Regions from separate parts of the Variovorax cryoconiti genome, predicted to be linked through region 3. Evidence: predicted binding sites of a transcription regulator. Region 3 holds the regulator's gene; each other region holds the start of a gene.

Region 1 (2,198 bases), on a different contig from region 3:
CCAGGAAGACGAAGCCGCTGAGCATCGACAGGTGGGCCACGCCGAAGATCTGCGCGATCAGCGCGTTGGTCGCCGGCACGGTCGACAACCAGAGGAAGCCGATCACCGCCGCGAAGACGTAGACCGACAGCGGCGACAGCGGCACGATCAGGAACAGCGAGATGGCGATGGCGCGCCCGAAGTAGATGGATGCCAGGATCTTCCGCTTGGACAGCCGCTGCCCGAGCGTGCCGGCCGCGTAGCTGCCGAACACGTTGAACAGACCGATCAGCGCCAGCGCGTAGCTGGCCACTTCGGGCGACAGGCCCTTGTCCTTGAGGTAGCTGGGCATGTGCACGCCGATGAAGACCACCTGGAAGCCGCAGACGAAGTAGCCGGCCATCAGCAGGCCGAAGCTGGGGTACTTGAAGGCCTCGATCACAGCCTGGACGATGCTCTGCTCGCGCCGGGCGCCGAGCGTGGCCACGCGCGCTGGTTCGCGCAGCCCGAAGGCCAGCGGCACGATCAGCAGCACCACCGCGGCCAACGCCAGCAGGGCGGTGTGCCAGCCCAGGCGGGCGATCAACTGGCCCTCGATCGGCACCATCAGGAACTGGCCGAAGGAGCCGGCGGCCGCCGCCACGCCCATCGCCCACGAGCGCCGCGCCGCGGGGATCTGCCGCCCGATCACGCCGTAGATCACGGCGTAGGTCGTGCCCGCCTGCGCCGCGCCGATCAGCACGCCGGCGGTCAGCGCGAAGAGCAGCGGCGTCGGCGACAGCGCCATGCCGGCCAGCCCCAGCGCATAGCAGGCCGCGCCGATCAGCAACACGCGGAAGGCGCCGAGCTTGTCGGCCAGCATGCCGGCGAACACGCCCATCACGCCCCAGGAGAGGTTCTGGATGGCAATGGCCAGCGAGAAGGTCTGGCGCGTCCAGCCCTGCTCCTGGGTGATCGGCTGCAGCCACAGGCCGAAGCCGTGCCGGATGCCCATGGACAGGGTGACGATCATGGCGCCACAGATCAGGACCTGCTTGAGCGACAAGGGTGGGGCGGGGGTGGACGCAGACATCCGGCGACTGTAGCCAATCGGCCCGGCCGCTGTCGTTACCCGGGCGACTGGCATTCTTGATATTTCGTCCGGTTGGCGATGCGGTGGGCGCATCGATCGGCCGGGTACTGTATGAGCATCCAGTCCTGTGACGCGCGGATCACTACAATCCGCCCCCATGGCGACTTCCCCCAAGACTCTCCCCGAATATTCCGAAGGCTCGATCCGCGTCCTCAAGGGCCTCGAGCCGGTCAAGCAGCGTCCGGGCATGTACACCCGGACCGACAACCCCCTGCACATCATTCAGGAAGTGCTCGACAACGCCGCCGACGAGGCGCTGGCCGGGTACGGCAAGAAGATCAAGGTCATCCTGCACACCGACAGCTCGGTCAGCATCGAGGACGACGGCCGCGGCATCCCCTTCGGCCTGCATCCCGAGGAAAAAGCGCCCGTCGTCGAACTCGTGTTCACCCGCCTGCACGCTGGCGGCAAGTTCGACAAGGGCTCGGGCGGCGCCTACAGCTTCTCGGGCGGCCTGCACGGCGTGGGCGTGTCGGTGACCAATGCGCTGTCGAAGCGGCTCGAGGTCGTTTCGCACCGCGAGGGCTCGGTGGCCCAGCTGGCCTTCTCGGCCGGCGACGTGATCGAGCCGCTGCAGATCCGCCCGCAAACTGGCGGCGACCGAAAGCAGGGCACCACGGTGCGCGCCTGGCCCGACGCCAAGTACTTCGAAGTGGCGACGCTGCCGATGCACGAGCTGACGCACCTGTTGCGCAGCAAGGCCGTGCTGATGCCCGGCGTGAGCGTCACGCTGGTTAACGAAAAGAGCGGCGACGCGCAGACCTGGCTCTACAAGGGCGGCCTGCGCGACTACCTGATGCAGACGCTCAACGGCGAGCCGGTCATCCCGTTGTTCGAAGGCGCCGGCCATGCCGACAGGAACGCCGACAACTTTGCCGAAGGCGAGGGCGCCGACTGGTGCGTGGCCTTCACCGAAGACGGCCAGCCGGTGCGCGAGAGCTACGTCAACCTGATTCCCACCAGCGCCGGCGGGACGCACGAAAGCGGCCTGCGCGACGGCCTGTTCACGGCGGTCAAGAGCTTCATCGAGTTCCACTCGCTGCTGCCCAAGGGCGTGAAGCTGCTGCCCGAAGACGTGTTCGCGCGC
Region 2 (2,198 bases), on a different contig from region 3:
GATGCGCACCGGGCCCTTCTCGATCTTCTTGCGCAGGCGGTGGATGTACACCTCGATGGCGTTGATGCTCACCTCTTCGCCCCATTCGCAGAGCCGCTCGACCAGCTGGTCCTTGCTCACCAGCCGGCCGGCGCGCTGCAGCAGCACCTCGAGCAGGCCGAGCTCGCGCGCCGACAGCTCGATCATCTTGCCGTCGATGGTGGCCACGCGGCCGGCCTGGTCGTACACCAGCGGGCCGTGCTTGATGGCGTTGCTGGTGCCGCCCATGCCGCGGCGTGTGAGCGCGCGCACGCGGGCTTCGAGTTCCTGCAGCGAGAAGGGCTTGGCCATGTAGTCGTCGGCGCCGTGGTCCAGGCCCTTGACGCGTTCTTCCACGCTGTCGGCGGCAGTCAGCACCAGCACCGGCAGTTGCGAGCCACGAGCGCGCAGGCGCTTGAGGATCTCCAGGCCGTGCATGTTGGGCAGGCCGAGGTCGAGGATCAGCAGGTCGAATTCGCTGTTGGTCATCAGCGCGGCGTCGGCCTGCGTGCCGGTGGCCACGCGGTCCACCGCCGCCCCCGAGGTTCGCAGGCTGCGCAGCAGGGCGTCGGCCAGCACCTGGTCATCTTCTGCAATGAGGATCCGCATGAGCCACCTCCGGCTTGTGGGGCGCGTGTGTCGCGCCTTTGTTTGTCTCCGCGGCGAATTCTAGGGGCCGCACCGGCGGCCGCGCTTGTTCTGGCGCAGGTCTCGGTGCAAACCCCCGTCAACCCGCGTAGGCCTCCAGCCCCAGGGTGACCACCGTCGCGACCTCGTCGCCCACGCTCGCACGGAACTCGCCTTCGGCCTGTGCCACCGCCTGGCGGAAGGCTTCCAGCCACGCGAGCCCGTCGGCCGTGAAGCGCACCCGCCGCGCCCGCGCGTCCAGCGGGTCGGGCTCGCGCGTGACCAGGCCCCAGGCCTCGCACTGGTCGACCAGCGTGCCCATCGCCTGCTTGGTCATGCCGGCGCGCTCGGCCAGCTCGGTCAGGCGCGAGCCGCCGCGCGACAGGTGACGCGTGATGTGGATGTGCGCCGCGCTGACCTGCGCCCGCGCCGCCAGGTTCGACAGCGCCAGCGGCACGTCGGCGTCGTGCGCCATCAGCGCGAGCACGCGCTCGTCGAAGCGGCGCATCGCGTGGCCCAGCAGGCGGCCCAGGTGGGTCTGGCGCCAGGCGTCGGGATCGGTGGGAAACAGGGGCTCGACCATGGCGCCAAATGGTAAAGCAAACTGACTATAAATCGGGTTTACTTGAAAGTACGCACCGCTACACTACTGTTCAAGCATCCAGGCCTGTGGTTAAAAGCAGCGGGATGATTTCCAACACAACCCGTTGATATTCAAGGAGTTTTCTCATGGACGCACTCGTCAAGGGCAGCAGCATTTCGGTCGCCGGCAGCGAAAAGGCCAAGGCTCTGCAGGCCGCGCTTGCACAGATCGAAAAACAGTTCGGCAAGGGCACGATCATGCGGCTGGGCGAAGGCGAAGCGCTGGAAGACGTGCAGGTGGTGTCGACCGGCTCGCTCGGTCTGGACATCGCGCTGGGCGTCGGCGGCCTGCCGCGCGGCCGGGTCATCGAGATCTACGGCCCGGAATCCTCGGGCAAGACCACGCTCACGCTGCAGGTCATCGCCGAAATGCAGAAGCAGGCCGGCACTTGCGCCTTCGTCGACGCCGAACACGCGCTCGACGTGCAGTACGCCCAGAAGCTCGGCGTCAACCTGTCCGACCTCCTGATCAGCCAGCCCGACACCGGCGAGCAGGCGCTCGAGATCGTCGACTCCCTGGTGCGCTCGGGCGCCGTCGACCTGATCGTGATCGACTCGGTCGCCGCGCTCACCCCCAAGGCCGAAATCGAAGGCGAAATGGGCGACTCGCTGCCCGGCCTGCAGGCCCGCCTGATGAGTCAGGCGCTGCGCAAGCTCACCGCCACCATCAAGAAGACCAACTGCATGGTCATCTTCATCAACCAGATCCGCATGAAGATCGGCGTGATGTTCGGTTCGCCCGAAACCACCACCGGCGGCAATGCGCTGAAGTTCTACGCCTCGGTGCGCCTGGACATCCGCCGCATCGGCACCATCAAGAAGGGCGACGAGGCGATCGGCAACGAAACCAAGGTGAAGGTCGTGAAGAACAAGGTGTCGCCGCCGTTCAAGACGGCCGAGTTCGACATCCT
Region 3 (2,198 bases):
GATGCCTTTGACCGTGTTGGTATAGACCTTCGCCGCGTAGGCATCGAGTTTGGCGGCGCATTGCAACTTGCGCACCGCATCCTGGTAGTCGTCGAGGATCACAATGTTCATGGCGTGCCATTGTGCCTCGCGTCACGCGAAAGCTCTCAGGGGCGCGCTACGGTGCGCGCATCGCGCCAGAGGTCAAGGCCTCTGCGCAGCACACGTGCAGGCGAGCGTGCCCGAATGCGGGTCAGTGCAGCGGACGCCCGCCGCGCACGGTGTCGGCCGCCTCGAGTGCCGCGAGGCGGTCGAGTTCGGCACACACGTCTGCCATCCGGCCGGAGATCACGACACGGCCGGCGCGCCGGTCCGGCTGTTGCGCGTCGACCGTGCGGACCACGCGCAGCGGCCGCGCCGCCACCGGTGGATGCGCGTGCCCCGGGGTGGTGGTGCCAGCGCGCTGCGCGCAGGCTGGCCGCACGGCCACATAGCGCAGGTCGGCGTGGGCGTCGAAACTGACGTCGCGGCGCACGCGGCGCTCCGGCATCCAGCGGTGGGCGAGCGACTGCAGCGGGGTGAGCAGATCGACGAAAGTGAGCAGAACGATTCCCATGCGAACTCCAAGGTCAGAGGTTGAACACAGGCAGGATTGCTTGATGGGACTGCGCCAGGGTGATGGCCTGATTGCCATACGCCCGCCACCTGTCGCAGCCCTTGCGATGCGTTACATCAGCATGGTGTTGCGGATCAGCCCGACGGCCAGGCCTTCGATCTCGAAGGGCTCGCCGGGCTGAACCACGATGGTCGGGTAGTCGGGGTTCTCGGCATGCAGCTCGATCACCTGCTTGTTGCGCTTGAGGCGCTTGACGGTCACTTCGTCGCCCAGGCGCGCGACCACGATCTGGCCGTTGCGCGCTTCCTTGGTGGACTGAACGGCAAGCAGGTCGCCGTCCATGATGCCGGCATCGCGCATCGACATGCCGCGCACCTTGAGCAGGTAGTCGGGCTGATGCTGGAACAAGGTGTTCTCGACGTAGTAGGTCTGGTCCACATGCTCCTGCGCGAGGATGGGCGAACCGGCTGCCACGCGGCCCACCAGCGGCAACGCCAGTTGGGCCATGCCCGGCAGCGAAAGCGAGAACTGGTTGTCGCGCGACTCGTTGAGCGAACGCAACGCATCGCCCTTGAGCCGAATGCCGCGGGACGTGCCGCTGAGCAGTTCGATCGCGCCCTTGCGTGCCAGCGCCTGCAGGTGTTCCTCCGCTGCATTGGCCGACTTGAAGCCCAGTTCGGCCGCGATTTCGGCGCGCGTCGGCGGCGCACCGGTCTGCGCGATGGTGCTGCGGATCAGGTCCAGAATCTGCTGCTGACGGGCGGTAAGCTTGACGGCGAACTGCATGTGAACTCCTTGGTGCTGGTTGGATATCCAGTACCTGTATTTTTAAACAGTTTTCCGGACTTTGCAATAGATGGTGAACAAAAGCGTCTCGGGTGCGCGTGGCGTGCTCGTTCTGGGCACGGGCGGCACGATCGCCGGTCGGGCGGCGTCCGCGTCCGACAACGTCGGCTACACGGCCGGCGAGGTCGGCGTCGACGTCCTGCTGCAGGGGCTCGATCTGCCCCCGGGCTTGCCGGTGTGGGCCGAGCAGGTCGCCCAGCTCGACAGCAAGGACATGGACTTCGAGGTCTGGCAGGCGCTCGTGGCCCGCTGCGCCGAGTCGCTGGCGCGCGACGATGTTTGCGGCCTCGTGATCACGCACGGCACCGACACGCTGGAGGAGACCGCGTTCTTCCTGCAGTCCGTGCTGAGCCCGACCAAGCCGGTGGTGCTCACCTGCGCGATGCGGCCGGCGAGTGCGCTGGTGCCCGACGGCCCGCAGAACCTGCGCGACGCGATCGGCCTCGCGGCCTGGCCGGGCGCGACGGGCGTGACGGTGGTGTGCGCCGGTGCCGTCCATCGGTCGCTCGACGTGCAGAAGGTGCACACCTACCGCCTGGACGCCTTCGATTCGGGCGACGCCGGGCCGCTGGGCTATATGGAAGAGGGCGCCCTTCGCCCCCTCCGTGCCTGGCCCGCGTTGGAGAGCGCTGCCGCAGCGCGCCTCGACGCCGTCATCGCGACCGAACCCTTCGCATGGCCCCGGGTCGAGATCCTGACCAGCCACGCAGGCGCGCAGGGGCTGCTGATCGATGCGCTCGTGCAGGCCCGGCGGTCC

Evidence for each region. The regulator LexA, encoded in region 3, represses DNA repair genes until DNA is damaged. The targets are predictions, from matches to a motif close to ACTGTATNNNNATACAGT.
Region 1: a site for LexA is predicted at 1,158-1,175, ahead of ACSFA2_RS19515 (DNA topoisomerase IV subunit B). Genes of this name have one in related genera too.
Region 2: a site for LexA is predicted at 1,294-1,311, ahead of recA (recombinase RecA). Genes of this name have one in related genera too.

What each region holds. Positions count from the first base shown of each region.
Region 1 is NZ_JBPJZI010000008.1:233,753-235,950, reverse strand. Features, by position in the region: gene ACSFA2_RS19520 (MFS transporter) at 1-1,051, opposite strand, end outside; gene ACSFA2_RS19515 (DNA topoisomerase IV subunit B) at 1,209-2,198, shown strand, end outside.
Region 2 is NZ_JBPJZI010000003.1:95,810-98,007, forward strand. Features, by position in the region: gene ACSFA2_RS09600 (response regulator) at 1-627, opposite strand, end outside; gene ACSFA2_RS09605 (MarR family winged helix-turn-helix transcriptional regulator) at 746-1,228, opposite strand; gene recA (recombinase RecA) at 1,375-2,198, shown strand, end outside.
Region 3 is NZ_JBPJZI010000005.1:396,981-399,178, forward strand. Features, by position in the region: gene ACSFA2_RS15695 (D-2-hydroxyacid dehydrogenase family protein) at 1-111, opposite strand, end outside; gene ACSFA2_RS15700 (hypothetical protein) at 233-595, opposite strand; gene lexA (transcriptional repressor LexA) at 707-1,381, opposite strand; gene ACSFA2_RS15710 (asparaginase) at 1,452-2,198, shown strand, end outside.